2 regions of the Corynebacterium ciconiae DSM 44920 genome follow, and region 2 is predicted to be linked to the other one. Evidence: riboswitches for the same ligand, from Rfam matches in the RefSeq annotation. Region 2 holds a riboswitch; the other holds the start of a gene.

The links. A riboswitch is a leader RNA that binds a small molecule or an ion and turns the genes downstream of it on or off. The one in region 2 is predicted to bind thiamine pyrophosphate.
Region 1: another riboswitch for thiamine pyrophosphate. It lies ahead of thiC (phosphomethylpyrimidine synthase ThiC); the one in region 2 lies ahead of CCICO_RS07235 (thiamine phosphate synthase).

Annotation. Positions count from the first base shown of each region.
Region 1 is NZ_CP047189.1:2,089,658-2,097,004, forward strand. Features, by position in the region: gene CCICO_RS09160 (YwqG family protein) at 56-832, shown strand; gene CCICO_RS09165 (esterase/lipase family protein) at 885-2,075, opposite strand; gene CCICO_RS09170 (esterase/lipase family protein) at 2,476-3,510, opposite strand; TPP riboswitch at 3,871-3,983, shown strand; gene thiC (phosphomethylpyrimidine synthase ThiC) at 3,979-5,706, shown strand; gene CCICO_RS09180 (O-acetylhomoserine/O-acetylserine sulfhydrylase) at 6,126-7,347, shown strand, end outside.
Region 2 is NZ_CP047189.1:1,632,825-1,640,171, reverse strand. Features, by position in the region: gene CCICO_RS07255 (Tex family protein) at 1-610, shown strand, start outside; gene CCICO_RS07250 (thiazole synthase) at 615-1,400, opposite strand; gene thiS (sulfur carrier protein ThiS) at 1,407-1,616, opposite strand; gene thiO (glycine oxidase ThiO) at 1,633-2,766, opposite strand; gene CCICO_RS07235 (thiamine phosphate synthase) at 2,759-3,412, opposite strand; TPP riboswitch at 3,404-3,512, opposite strand; gene CCICO_RS07230 (DUF1648 domain-containing protein) at 3,517-4,461, opposite strand; gene rplS (50S ribosomal protein L19) at 4,693-5,034, shown strand; gene lepB (signal peptidase I) at 5,210-6,118, shown strand; gene CCICO_RS07215 (ribonuclease HII) at 6,141-6,782, shown strand; gene CCICO_RS07210 (DUF2469 domain-containing protein) at 6,779-7,084, shown strand; gene CCICO_RS07205 (YraN family protein) at 7,307-7,347, shown strand, end outside.

The sequences.
Region 1 (7,347 bases), 460 kb from region 2:
ACTCTACTATGAGCCCCACCACAGTCTGTGCGGAAGCACCGGAGGAAAGGAGCCCATGGACACGAAGTACGAGCGTATTCTTGCTCGCCTCAAGGAACAGACCGCAACCCAATCGATCACGATCGAGTTCAACGGCAGACCTTCCTCGCTCCAGTCGAGCGCCGTGGGCGGCCAGCCCTATCTGGATCCGGGCGAGGAGGCGCCGCGCAGCGCGGATGGCGCGCCGATGGTGTTTCTCGCGCAGATCAACCTCGCGGAGCTTCCCGCCAACGATCTGCTGCCTGGCACTGGCATGCTGCAGTTTTTCATCGGCAGCGATGATCTGCTGGGCGCCACGGACTTTGAGGATATGCGCAAGAACTCCTTCCGAGTGATCCACCGCGACAGCATTGACCCGAGCGTGACCACCAGCGCCTACGCCCTCCCCGAGGATGCCAACCACCCCTTCGACAGCACCGAGGGAGTGGGGCTGGCCTTCAGCCTTGGCCAGCAGGCCATCACCTTCGAGGACTATCGCTTCGATGATGCCTTGGAGCGGGCCGTGATGGACGAGATCGATGACACTGACGATCCCGATGCGGTGATCGACGAGTGCAGGGATATCTTCTATGACATCCCCACCGTTGACGGCCACCACATCGGCGGCTACCCGCGCCTGCTCCAAGATGATCCCCGCACCGAGGAGGAGGATCTAGACGTTCTCCTGCTCCAGATCGACACCGAGGAGCCCATCATGTGGGGCGATCTCGGCGTCGGCACCTTCTTTATCTCCGCCGCCGACCTCAAGGCGCTGGGCTTCTCCCGCGTCGGCTACACCTGGTGCTGCTGCTAGCAGCCAACTAGCACTCAGCGGCGGGCAGTGGACTTCAGCGCCAGCCGCGGCGCTACGCGGCGTGCTCAAACGCTGCGTGCGTGTCTTTCCCCTCGGCCTCGGTGGTAGCAGGCGAGTCGCTCGAGCTATCGGCGTTCGTATCGTCTGCAGGCTCGCCGTTGCTGCCCGCAGAGCCCTCCTCCGCAGCATCGTCTGCAGTGCTGCTTTCTGCGGTGTCGTCCTCAGCGGCAGCGTTGTTCGGGGTTGCCTCTGTGTTCTCGTCCTTGGAGCGCTCGGAGGAAGACGGTGCGCCGGATCCGCAGACAGGCTCTACATCTGCCCCCAGTGCTCGGCGGGTGAGACTGATCGCGCGCGGCGAATAAGGCAGGCCGATGTGCGAGGAGCGGTCCTTAGAACAACCGTCTTGCACCACGATCGCCGTGGAGCCGGGCCCATGGAATTGGGAGTTTTGCAAGGGGGTGACGGTGATGTCCGAGGTGGAGGAAATAGAAATGTAGTTCACGCCCTCGGCTTCTACTCCCCCATCACCGAGAGTGTCCATGGCGTGGGAGCCCTCGAGGAGGTCCTTGGCTGCCCCGCCGAGCAGCCGGTCAGAGGCCTCATACATGGGCAGACCAGCCTCTTCGGCTTCGTGCACGAAGTGAGAAAGCCCCAGCAGGTTGGTGCCGTGGATGACACCACCGATGGTCACCACCGTGCCCACTCCCTCGGCGCCGACCTGCTTGGCATACATTGCGGCCAGCGCCCCGCCGAGGGAGTAGCCCACAATGTCTACCTGTGCCGCCCCGGTGTGGGCTTTGATGGCATCGATGTCCGCAGAAATCTCAGCCAAGGACTCCGAGGCTGGCTTGAGTCCATAGACCCCCTCCACGTTAGAGATCAACGGGCGAGACCCCTCGTACTTGCCGAAGGTGGGAGCATAGACGCAGCGGCCATCGGCAGCCAACGCCGGCCCCAGCGCCGAGAAGGAGCCGTAGGGGTTGGATCCCATGCCGTGGATGAGCACCACGGGGTTGCGGCCATCCTCAGGCACACATCCGGTGTTCACGCCCTCCGGCATCACGCTCGGGTTACGCATTTGGGTGAAGGCCGCGGCGGCCAGGTTCGGTTTCGCGGGGCCGTGGTTGCCTTCGTCGCTCACGGAGACGGCAGCGTGGGCGCTGGGTACGAGTGCAGCGGTGAGGGTGATGACCCCAGCACAGAGAGTGCTGAGATGGCGGCAGAATTGGCGGGATAAAGCCATGGCTGGTCCTTTTTCACGATTCTCTAAACGAATGCTCACAGCGGAGATCGTGCCAACACAAAAGCCGACACTTACCCCCCCCTTGAGCTGGGCTTTTAACGTCGAACCGCAGCCTAATTCTGCCTTATTTAATTTCCCACGAAGGGGTATATACACCACCCCCACCCCTTTTTTGCCAAGCTGGATACAGCTATTTCATCCGGAATATTAAAAACCGGCCGCCACTCGCCCACCCCACTGCTGGCAGTGAATGAAAATCACGCCCCGGATGCGTTCCTGTGTATGTACTGAGCCAACAGCCTTATCGGGCGCCCCCCTATGCCGACATAGCAACGCCCCCATACCTCTCACTGGGTATGGGGGCGATCGCCCTGCTCAAGCAGCTTGCGCGAGGCTTAAGCTAGCTGGAGCTGAAGGGTGCTGCGATATCGCGGTGGTCATAGCTCGAGCCCATGCCGCTCATGTCTGCAGAGAGCATCAGCCCGGGCCCGCAGGCGGCGTCTACTGTGGCACCGAGAGCTTGGCGGGTGAGGCTAATTGCACGGGGAGAGAAGGGCAGGCCAAGGTGGGAGGACATGTCCTGAGAGCAGCCGTCTTGCAGGACCAGCGCGGTGGCGTTGGGGCCGGTGAACTGAGAGTTGGCCAGTGGGGTGACCACCATGTCAGTGCGCGAGGAGATGGAGACGTAGTTCACCCCTTCTGCCTCTACCCCGCCGTCGGCGAGGGCGTTCATGGTGTCGGATCCAGCAAGCAGCTCCTTGGCCACTTCGCCGAAGATGGAATCCGCGGCGGGATAGACGGGCATGCCGGCAGCGTTGGCTTCTTGGGCGTAGCGCGACAGCCCCAGCAAGCTGGTGCCGTGAATGGCGCCGCCGAGGGTGACCACGGTGCCCACACCTTCAGCTCCGGCCTGCTTGGCATACATCGTGGCTAGCGCCCCGCCGAGGGAGTAACCCACAAGATCCACGTGCTGTGCTCCGGTATGGGCTTTGACTGCCTCGATGTCAGCGGTGATTTCGGCGAGCGACTCGGCGGCGGGCTTGAGCCCGTAGATGCCTTCGATATTGGAGGTGACGGGCAGCGGACCGTCGTATTTGCCATAGGTGGAGGCGTACACGCAGCGGCCATCGCCGGCCAGCGCCGGGCCGAGCGAAGCAAAGGAACCATAGGGGTTGGAGTTCATGCCGTGAATGAGCACCACGGGATTGCGGCCATCCTCGGGCACGCACCCGGTGTTGACCCCCTCGGGCATGATGCTGGGATTCTGCATTTGCACGAGCGCGGCGGCGGCCAGGTTGGGCTGGGTGGGGCCGTGATTGCCCTCATCATTGACGGAGATAGCAGCCTGCGCGCTGGGAACAAGGGCAGCGGCGAGGGTAACAACCCCTGCACAGACTGCGCCCATGCGGCGGCGGAAAGTTCGAGATGAAGCCATGTGTATTCCTTCTCTTCGGCGATTCGGTTCGGCGGGCGCACCACAGTTTCGCGCCAGCGGCTGCGGCTCAACATCATCGGCTGCGGCCTAGCCTCGGCGGCTGCGGCAAACATATGCGCCCTGCATGAGCGCTGCGCCTCGCCCTAACGAAAGCGCCGGCGATGTAACCGGCACTACTTTCACGTCAGCTGTGTTACTGGTGTTACACCGAAGCCTAGCCCTGTGTGACTTAATTTCCTACCAACCAGTAAGTTAGCCACCCCCTAAAACTATTTCTGCAGGGATTCAGGGGTATAGACAGGGGTGAATCAAAAAAGTAGGACAAAAGCATCTCGGTGTTATAGCCTTGAGTAAATACAACGTCATACCCACGGGAGCGCGCTGAGGCTGCGCGCTGAGAGGACCCAGCGCATGGGTCGACCGTATGAACCTGTCTGGATAATGCCAGCGAAGGAAGGACTTTTTTTCATGGCCACCCGTCTGTCCGCAGCCAAGAAGGCCCGCAGCGCCGCCCCGCAGCCAGGGGAGCTGACCACCGGCCCGATCTACCGCAGCCACAAGAGCTACCGCGAGGTCACCCACACCAACACCGATGGATCCACCACCACCATGCGCATCCCGGCGCGCGCCATCGAGCTGACCACCGGCGAGAACTTCGAGGTCTATGACACCTCCGGCATCTACACCGAGCAGGATCCACAGCTGGATCTGGAAAAAGGCTTAGAGCCCCTGCGCGAGCAGTGGGAAACCCCCGCCCCCGCACCGGCCTCTGACGCACACCCAGAGAGGCTGGTGCGCACCCAGCTGGCCTGGGCCCGCGCCGGCATTATCACCCCGGAGATGACCTATATCGCCCACCGTGAGGGCTTCACCCCAGAGGAGGTGCGCGAGGAGGTCGCTGCGGGCCGCGCGGTGATCTGCGCCAATCACAAGCACCCGGAAATCGAGCCGATGATCATCGGCAAGAAGTTCGCCGTGAAGGTGAATGCGAACATCGGCAATTCCGCGGTCACCAGCTCCATCGCGGAGGAGGTGGAGAAGATGGTGTGGGCCACCCGCTGGGGCGCGGACACCATCATGGATCTGTCCACCGGCGATAACATCCACGAAACCCGCGAGTGGATTTTGCGCAACTCCCCCGTACCGGTGGGCACGGTGCCGATCTATCAGGCACTAGAGAAGGTGAAGGGCGATCCCACCAAGCTCACCTGGGAGATCTACCGCGACACCATCATCGAGCAATGCGAGCAGGGCGTGGATTACATGACGGTGCACGCCGGCGTGCTGCTGCGCTACATTCCCCTGGCCGCGGAGCGCGTCACGGGCATTGTGAGCCGCGGCGGTTCGATCATGGCGGCGTGGTGTTTGAAAGAGCACCGCGAGTCCTTCCTCTACACCAACTTCGCGGAGCTCTGCGATATTCTCGCCCACTATGATGTCACCTTTTCCCTTGGTGATGGTTTGCGCCCGGGCTCTATCGCTGATGCCAATGACGAGGCCCAGCTGGCCGAGCTGCGCACCTTGGGCGAGCTCACCCGCATCGCCCACGACCGCGGCGTGCAGGTGATGATTGAGGGCCCCGGCCATATCCCCATGCACAAGGTGGCAGAAAATGTCACGTGGGAGGAGCAGTGGTGTGATGAGGCCCCCTTCTACACCTTGGGGCCTCTGACCATCGATATCGCGCCGGGCTACGATCACATCACCTCCGCTATTGGCGCTGCGATCATTGGCCAGGCGGGCACGGCGATGCTGTGCTATGTCACCCCGAAGGAGCACCTGGGTTTGCCAAATCGCGACGATGTTAAGACGGGCGTGATCACCTATAAGATCGCCGCCCACGCCGCGGACCTCGGCAAGGGCCACCCGCGCGCCCAGGAGCGTGATGATGCCCTATCCACTGCCCGTTTCGAATTCCGCTGGCACGATCAATTCGCCCTGGCCCTCGACCCCGATACGGCACTGGATTTCCACGACGAGACCCTGCCCGCCGAGCCAGCAAAGACGGCGCACTTCTGCTCGATGTGCGGCCCTAAGTTCTGCTCAATGAAGATCAGCCAGGACGTGCGCGACTATGCCCAGGAGCACGGGCTCACCTCAGCCGAGGCTATTGAGGCCGGCATGAAGGAGAAATCGGACGAGTTCACCGAGCAGGGTGAGCGCGTCTACCTGCCGATCAGTGAGGCTTCTTCCTAGTCTCCTCGAGCGCACGCTTATCGACGCCCCGTCGCAGCCACAGTGGCCTCGCCGCCACCGGCCACGGCGGGGTGTTTCCCCTCCCATCACCCCCAAAATGAGCTAACTCACATACCAAGCTGTCTATCTCAATGTCGCTGTTCAGCGCCCCTAACCCACGCTCATCCCGCCCTAAAATCCTTGCTGTAGACCGAGCTGTTCGTTAGAGTGGCTGACAACGCAACGCGGGGCGCTCACGATTCGATGCGACCCGCTTTCTTCTGCGGACACTTGGGAAGTCATTTCTTTTCAAGCGCTCGCCGCGGCCTATGGTTCCTCCTACGCGGCGAAGCTGTCTGATTGGTGTTCTTTCGGCGGATTGCTCGAACCGCCTCCGCGTTGTGGCCCACTCTAAAACCCCATGATGAGAGGAACCATCAATGCCTAAGTACAACAATGACAACGCCGCCGACTGGGGCTTTGCCACCCGCTCGATTCACGCCGGCCAGCCGGTGGATTCCGATACCGGCGCGCGCAACTTGCCGCTGTACTTCACCTCATCCTATGTGTTCGATGATGCCGCCCACGCCGCGGCCCGTTTCGATCTCTCCGATCAAGGCCCGGTATATTCCCGCCTGACTAACCCCACGGTGGCCGCCGTCGAGGAGCGCCTGGCCTCCCTCGAGGGCGGAGCGCACGCCGTACTCTTCGCCTCGGGCATGGCCGCCGAGACCGCCGCGATCCTTAACCTGGCCCGCGCCGGTTCCCACATCGTCTCCTCCCCGCGCATCTACGGCGGCACCGAGACTCTTTTCCAGATCACCTTGCCGCGCCTGGGGATCGACGTCACCTTCGTTGAGGATCCAGACGATCCCGCTTCCTGGGCGGCCGCCGCGCAGGACAATACGGTGGCATTCTTCGGCGAAACCTTCGCTAATCCGCAAGCCGATGTGCTGGATATCCCCGCGGTTGCGGAGGTGGCACATGAGCATAAGGTGCCGCTGATTGTGGATAACACCGTGGCTACCGCAGCGCTGGTGCGCCCCCTCGAGCTGGGCGCCGATGTGGTGGTGGCCTCGCTGACCAAGTTCTACACCGGCAATGGTTCCGGCCTCGGCGGAGTGCTTGTCGACGGCGGCTCCTTCGACTGGTCGGTAGAGCACAACGGCGAGCCGAAGTACCCCGATTTCGTCACCCCCGATCCCGCCTACCATGGCCTGCGTTATGTGGATCTGGGGCCGGCCGCCTACGGGCTCAAGGCTCGGGTGGGTCTGCTGCGCGATACCGGCGCCGCCCCCTCCCCCTTCAACGCCTGGGTTACCGCCCAGGGCCTCGACACCGTTGGCCTGCGCGTGGAGCGCCACAACTCCAACGCCCTCGCGGTGGCCCAGTTCTTGGAGTCCCAACCGAAGGTGACCAAGGTTAACTACGCCGGTTTGGAGTCCTCGCCCTTCCACGCCACCGCCGAGAAGCTCGGACTCAGCACGACCGGATCGGTACTGTCCTTTGATGTTGAGGGCGGGCGCGAAGAGGCGTGGGCATTCATCGATGCCCTGCAGCTGCACTCCAACCTGGCCAATATCGGCGACGTGCGCTCCCTAGTAGCCCACCCGGCATCGACGACACACTCGCAGTCCGATGAGGCAGGCCTTGCCCGGGCCG
Region 2 (7,347 bases):
GGCCGAGTCCACCGGTTTGAGTATCGGCGAGCTCATCGGCAATAGCCGGGTACTCTCTACCGTGCGCCCGGAGGATTTCGCCGACGAGCGCTTCGGCGTGCCGACCGTCACGGACATCCTTGCGGAGCTGGACAAACCCGGCCGCGATCCTCGCCCCGAGTTCACCACCGCCCGCTTCAAGGAAGGGGTGGAAAAGATCAGTGATCTCTCAGCCGGCATGATCCTTGAGGGCACCGTGACGAATGTTGCCGCCTTTGGCGCCTTCGTGGATGTGGGTGTGCACCACGACGGCCTCGTTCACGTCTCTGCCATGTCCGATCGCTATGTTTCCGATCCGCACGAGGTGGTGCGCTCCGGCGAGGTGGTGAAGGTGAAGGTGCTCGATATCGATGTGCCCCGCAAGCGCATCTCGTTGACGCTGCGGCTTGACGACGCCACCTCGCAGCCCACCGAGCGCCGCGGCAAAGACACCAACGGCGCCTCCTCGGCATCCCGCGGGCGTTCCGGTGCCCGGCGAGGCACGGGTAATAAGAAGCGCCGTGGCGGATCCACCCAGCAAAACGCCGGCGGCGGGGCGATGGCCGATGCCCTGAAGCGCGCTGGGTTCTAGGGCGCTAGAGCACCGTATCGGCCCAGCTGGCCAAGCCCTCAAAGGAGGAGGATGCCTGGGCGTGGCGGCGCAGCGGGATCCGGCCAGCGGCGCGCGCATGGGCTCCGGCCTGCACCGCGAGCTTCATTGCTGTGGCCATGGCCACGGGATCTTGGGCACGGTTGACCGCTGAGGCTAGGAGCACCCCTGCGCAGCCGAGCTCCATGGCGCGGGCTGCGTCCGAGGCGGTGCCGACTCCGGCGTCGAGAAGCACCGGAACCTTCGCGCGGGAGCAGATCAGCTCTAGATTGTGCTCGTTGACAATGCCTAGCCCGGTGCCGATGGGAGATCCCAGCGGCATCACGGCATGCACCCCGATATGCTCGAGGCGCTGGGCGACTACCGGATCGTCCGAGGTGTAGGCCATCACGGTGAAGTCCTCGAGCAGAAGCTGCTCGCAGGCGTCGAGAGTTTCCACCACATCCGGCAGAAGGGTGTGTTCATCGGCGATCACCTCTACCTTGATGAGATCGGTACCGAGGGCCTCGCGGGCAAGCCTGGCGGTGAGCACCGCATCCCGGGCGGTGCGGCAGCCGGCCGTGTTGGGCAAGGTGGCGATATTGAGGCGGGTGAGAAGCTCGAAGATAGATTCCCCGCTGGAGTGGGTGCGGCCGGCGTGACGCCGCATTGCCACCGTGGTCACGCGCGTGCCAGAGGCCACCAGCGCCTGCTCCAAGATTTCATGGGAGGTGGCGCCGCCGGTACCCATGATCAGGTGCGAGGAAAATTCGTGTTTACCAATACGCAGCATGATCTCTTAGCCCCCTTGAGCGGCGGTGAGGATATCAACGGTGTGATCGGCCTGAAGGGTGTAGTCAGACCAGTCTGCGGCTGGCACCACCGTGGCATCCACAGCCACGGCAATGCCTGCGGTCTCGGTCGAGCCGGTGTGGCGCTGCACCACCTCCGCCACGGTGGTGGGGGAGGCGAAACTCTCGGGGGTGTCGTTGATCGTCAGGGTGAACATAGCGATGGGGTACTCCTCACAAGGTGTGTGATCGTTCGTGCCGATAGGGATCGCAGTGCTGTAGATCCTCCGGGGCTAAGCCTTCAATTAGTTCGGTGGTGCGGCGTGCGGCCCAGGAGCTGAGCAAAATACCGTGGCGGAAATAGCCGGTGGAGACAATGAGATTTCTGGCCCTGGCGCGGCCGAGGTAGGGAAGATCATCGGGAGATCCGGGCCTAGCACCGGTGGCGGCCTCGATGAGCTCGCATTCCTCGAGGCCGGGCAGGATGCGGATGGCGTCGCGAAGCAAATCATAAACAGCCCCCACCTTCGGCTCGCGCAGATGATCCTCGCGGGTGCTCGCGCCGATCGCGATGGTCTGATCCACCGCACGCGGAATGATGTAGACGGGACGATCTTCCACAAAGGCCCGCACCACCTTGGTACACAGCGGCTGCAGGGCGGCGGGAACCCGCACGCGCAGAATATCGCCGTAGACAGGACGCAGCTGCAGCGGATTATCCCACCCAGTGATCTCACCCGCGCCGAGGCCTGCGGCCAGAACCACCTGCTCGTCCTCATCTACCTCATAGACCGACTCAGTGGTGTGGATCGCGGTGACCCGCTCCGCGGCCTTGAGATGAGTGACAGCCTCGGCGATATGGCAAACCCCCAGCGTGCGGCAGGCGTCGAGCAGTGCCTCGGCGCACACGCGGGGATATATCTGAAAGTCTCCTGGGATACTCACCGCCCCCGTGAGTCGAGGGCTGAGCGCCGGCTCTTCGGTGCGGGCCTGGCGAGTGGTGATGCGCTCAGCCGGCATAGCGAAAGCGTGTTGATACAGCGCGAGCTCCTCAAGGTGCTGGCCATCGGCGTGATCGGCGGCCACAACGAGCGTGCCGGAATCATCGAAGCCCAATGGAAGCGCGGTGTGCTCGGCCAGATGGGCAATCAGCTCAGGCCAATAGCGGGCCGCGTCCTTCATCAACGGAAACAGCTTCTCCTGGCGATACTGCACCTCCGCCACCGGGGCGAGCATCCCACCGGCATAGTGGGTAGCCCCAGAGGCAGGGGAGGGATCGATCAGCCGCACCTGATGAGCGCGCCGCGTGAGACTGAACGCTGTAGCAAGGCCAACAATCCCGGCCCCAATGATCGTTACCTTAGCCACGGTTGAACCCCCGCAGCACCTGAGCTACCGCCGCGCCGGGATCCTCAGCGTGATGCAAGGCGCGCACGAGCGCCACCCCATTAACGCCCGTAGCGGCGAGAGCTTCGGCATCGCTGGGTTGGACATCTCCAATAGCCACCACCGGTAGCGCAGAGAGCTGAACGAGGTCCGGATACCCCTCGAGGCCAATGGGCGCGCGCCCAGAATCCTTGGTGGGGCTGGGGCGGAAGGGTCCGCAGCCGATGTAGTCGATCACATCAGCCACCTCATTAGCTGCGGCCACCAACTCGCGCGTGCCGGTGGTCAACCCAATGATGGCATCATCGCCCAGCAACGCTCGCGCGGCGCGCACCGGAATATCATCCTGGCCTAGGTGCACCCCCGCGATCGGGACCCCCTCGTCGCGCAACGCAAGAGCCACATCGAGACGATCATCCACCAGCGTGCGCGTGTGTGGTGCCACCTCGTGCACGGCCAGCGCCACGGCGCGGCTGAGCTGGTAGAGATCACGGGCAGAAATAGGTTTTGAACGCACCTGCACCACCCCAGCCCCGGCGCGGGCGCAGCGCACCGCGGTGTCTACTACTCGGGTGGGATCGTCGGCGGCGCTCACAAGATAACAGCGATAATCAACGGCTACGCCCATATTCATGCTTCCTTCGTCGGTGCTAACCACAGCAGGTTCTAGCGGTCTCATCTCAGCCCCTGTGCGCCGCACGCGGCGAGGGGCACCCGCGCATGGGCCACAGTTTACGCGCTCGATCCTTCGGGTTTGATCATTTCGCTGATCTCCGCGGCAATCTCTGCGGCCTGCCCGTCTGGCACGACGATGCTCACCGGCTGCGTGTCGGTGTGCAGCCGGATGGCGTTACCGGCGTGGGGAATGATGAACACCGCTGATCCGGTGTACCGAATCCCGTAGCCGCCGGCATCCCAGAAACCGATGTGCTTCAGGGCATCGACACGGTGGATGTCCTGAAGGGCATACACCATGGGCTCGGGGGAACGCAGGACGAGCGCGGCGTCGAAAAGCTCAAGGCGCAGGGGGCTCAGCAGAGCTCCAGATTCAATGCTGAGCCACATCAGCCCCAATACCAGAATGGCCGCAGCAGGGGAGAGAAACCCCACCGCCGCGCCGGGCACGGCGAGCGCGAGGATCCACCAGGGGATGCGGCGGCTGTGTTCCTCCCAGACGCGCCGAGGCGAGCCACTAAGGAGCTGCCTATGATCCTCCTCGAGTGCCGCCAGTGTTGCCCGCCGCACCCAGCGATTTAGTAAAGCTGCAGCGGCAACAAAGACGATCATGGTGAGTAGGCCAGGAAGCCAGGCGGATCTAAACTCTTGTACCTGGTGTTCGCTCAGCCCGCGCTGGGGCCACAGGACGTCCAGCAGCAGCGCCAGCGTGAATCCAGTCAGCAGCACAGCCGAGGCGCCGAGGCTGGATAGACGCATCCGAACAGACACCGCGCCCATCACCACCGCGATTCCACCGAGTAGGGCAACCATCTGAACGATCAGCGAGCTAGGGGAGCTAAACCCGTCGGGAGCGCCCGACCAGCCCCAATGGGAGGCGACGGTTGAGGGAAGAGCAGGGAGAAGAACGAGCAGGCCCCACGCGACAAAAAGCAACAGCACAACCAAAGGGAGCACAAGGTAGGCAGTGACGAAGGGGCGCCGAGGAAGATGCTGGTTCATGCCACTAAAGGATAGCGAGCAAAGAAGCGAGGGTGCCCGCGGGCGCGGGGAGAATGAAGCGTAGCGGTGATTTGTTCTCGCCCACTAAGCGTGGCATAATCTCGAAAGTTGTCTGCCTCTGAGCTGGCAGCTTCTGTCACTGTCTCGGATACGAACCAGCCGAGCGCCCCGGCACGTGGGGAAAGGCCGCTAGGTTCCTCTATTCAGCACAAGAAATATAAGGATTGTTTCATGAACATTCTCGACAAGGTAGATGCAGCATCGCTGCGCGACGACATCCCCACCTTCCGTCCCGGTGACACCGTGGACGTGCACGTGAAGATCATCGAGGGCGGCAACCAGCGCGTCCAGGTCTTCCGTGGTGTTGTGATCCGTCGTCAGGGCGGCGGCATCCGCGAGACCTTCACCGTCCGCAAGGTGTCCTTCGGCATCGGTGTGGAGCGTACCTTCCCGGTGCACTCCCCGAACATCGATCACATCGACGTGATCACCCGCGGTAAGGTTCGCCGTGCGAAGCTCTACTACCTGCGCAATCTGCGCGGTAAGGCTGCCAAGATCAAGGAGCGCCGCTAGTACTAGCGCGCCGTCTCCGGCACCGGCTCCTCGCCACCTCAAGGGTAGGCGAGGGGCCGGTTTTTCTTTCCTGCACCCTACGTGCAGCATCTCGGATCGGATGGGCAAGGCTACCGCGGGCGGTCGAACCTTGGCGGACTGGGACTTGGGGCGGCGGCTGCTAGTATCTATCCCTATGACTGAGCGCCCCGATCACGAGCTAGATGCGACCCCGTCCGATTCGCAGACGTCGCCTTCAGCGCCGAAGGAGGAGGCGGCTTCAAACACCGCTAGCTCGGCTCAGCCTCAGACGGAGCGTTCGCAGCATCCACAGCCAGATGATGCTGAGGATCCCGCTGCTCAGGAGTCCACCGCCGTCGCCGACGAGGATGTTTCGGGCGAGGACGAGGAGCAGGACGAAGACACCGGCAAGCCGTGGTACATCGAGATCCCGCTGGTGATCGCCGTGACCTTGGTGATCGTCTTTGTTCTTCAAACCTTCGTGGGGCGGGTCTATCTCATTCCTTCGGCTTCTATGGAGCCCACCTTGCACGGCTGCCCCGGCTGTACCGGCGATCGCATTGTGGTGGACAAACTCACCTATGATTTCACCGAGCCCTCACAGGGCGATGTGGTGGTGTTCAAGGGCCCAGAGTCGTGGAACCAGAACTTCGTATCTACTCGTTCGTCCAACACGCTGATTCGCGGCCTGCAGAATATCGGTGCCTTCATTGGGGTGGTGGCCCCAGATGAGAACGACATGGTTAAACGCATCGTTGCCACGGGCGGCCAGACGGTTTCCTGCCAGGAGGGTGATCCTGGAGTGATGGTTGATGGCGCCAAGGTGGATGATTCCTATGTGCTTGATCCGCCCACCTATCCGGTGGATACCGCGAACGGCTCAGATGCCTGCGGCGGCGCGTATTTCGGCCCCATCGAAGTGCCTGAGGGCCACTACTTCGTGATGGGTGATAACCGCACCAACTCCGCCGACTCCCGCTACCACCTTGGTGATGAACACCAGGGCACGGTGCCGGAGGAGAACATCATCGGCAAAGTACGCTTTATCATTTTGCCCCTCGACCGCATCGGCGGCGTCGACTAGTAGCCGACGCACCGAACGAGACGTGCGGACAAAGAAATACCTGCGCACCTACGAGGCTGAGCTCACCGCAGCCCAGCTCGGTCCAGTCGCAGGGGTTGACGAAGCCGGCCGTGGGGCATGTGCTGGGCCGATCACGATCGCGGCCTGTGTGCTGCCAGATAAGCCCGTGCGCGCCCTTGCAGAGGTCACTGACTCCAAAAAGCTCAGCCCCGCAGCCCGCGCTCGGCTGGCCCCGCTGATCAAACACCACGCCCTCGCTTGGTCGGTGGTACACATTGACGCCGCCGATATTGACGCCCGCGGCATCCAGCACGCCAATATCTCCGGCATGCGCCGCGCCATCTACGCCCTTGAGATCTCACCTGGCTTTGTGCTTATCGACGGCTACCGCGTGCCAGGGCTCGCCCGGCCCAGCTTGCGCGTGATCAACGGCGATGCCGCGGCCCGTTGCATTGCTGCCGCCAGCGTGCTTGCCAAGCATGAACGCGACACAATCATGAACGAGCTGGATCAGCGCTACCCAGGCTATGGCTTGGCCGGGCACAAGGGCTATGGCACGAAACTCCACATGGATGCGGTGCGCCTCAAAGGTCCCAGCCCAGTTCATCGCTATAGTTACAGGAACATTCAGGAAGCTTGTAGCACGTGGAAGGAAACGCGATGAGCGCCGAAGAGCTGGAAAACTACGAAGCAGAAGTAGAGCTGAGCCTCTACCGCGAGTACCGCGATGTGGTGAGCCAGTTCTCCTATGTGGTGGAAACCGAGCGCCGCTTCTACCTCGCTAACGCCGTGGAACTGATCCCTCACACCGAGGGCGCCGAGGTGTACTACGAGGTGCGCATGTCCGATGCATGGGTGTGGGACATGTACCGCTCGGCCCGTTTCGTCCGCTTCGTGCGCGTGATCACCTTCAAAGACGTCAACATTGAAGAGCTCGACAAGCCAGAGATGGTGATCCCTGACTAGAAGTCGCCTATACCACTGGACACCGTGCCAGTGCTCCCACGCCCGTTGATCTGTGGATAGCGAAAGCCGTTATCCACAGATTTTTTCGTATCCGCTCGCCTGCGCTGACAGCCACGCGTGTGTGCATGAGACTTCAGGGTGCATCACCTCTCCGGCAACGAGAACAGATGCGCTTTTACTCCATGTCCCTAGATTTCTCACACACGAAAAGGCTTTTCGACGATGACACTAGCTCGCTCCGGCTCAGGCCCCCATACCGCACA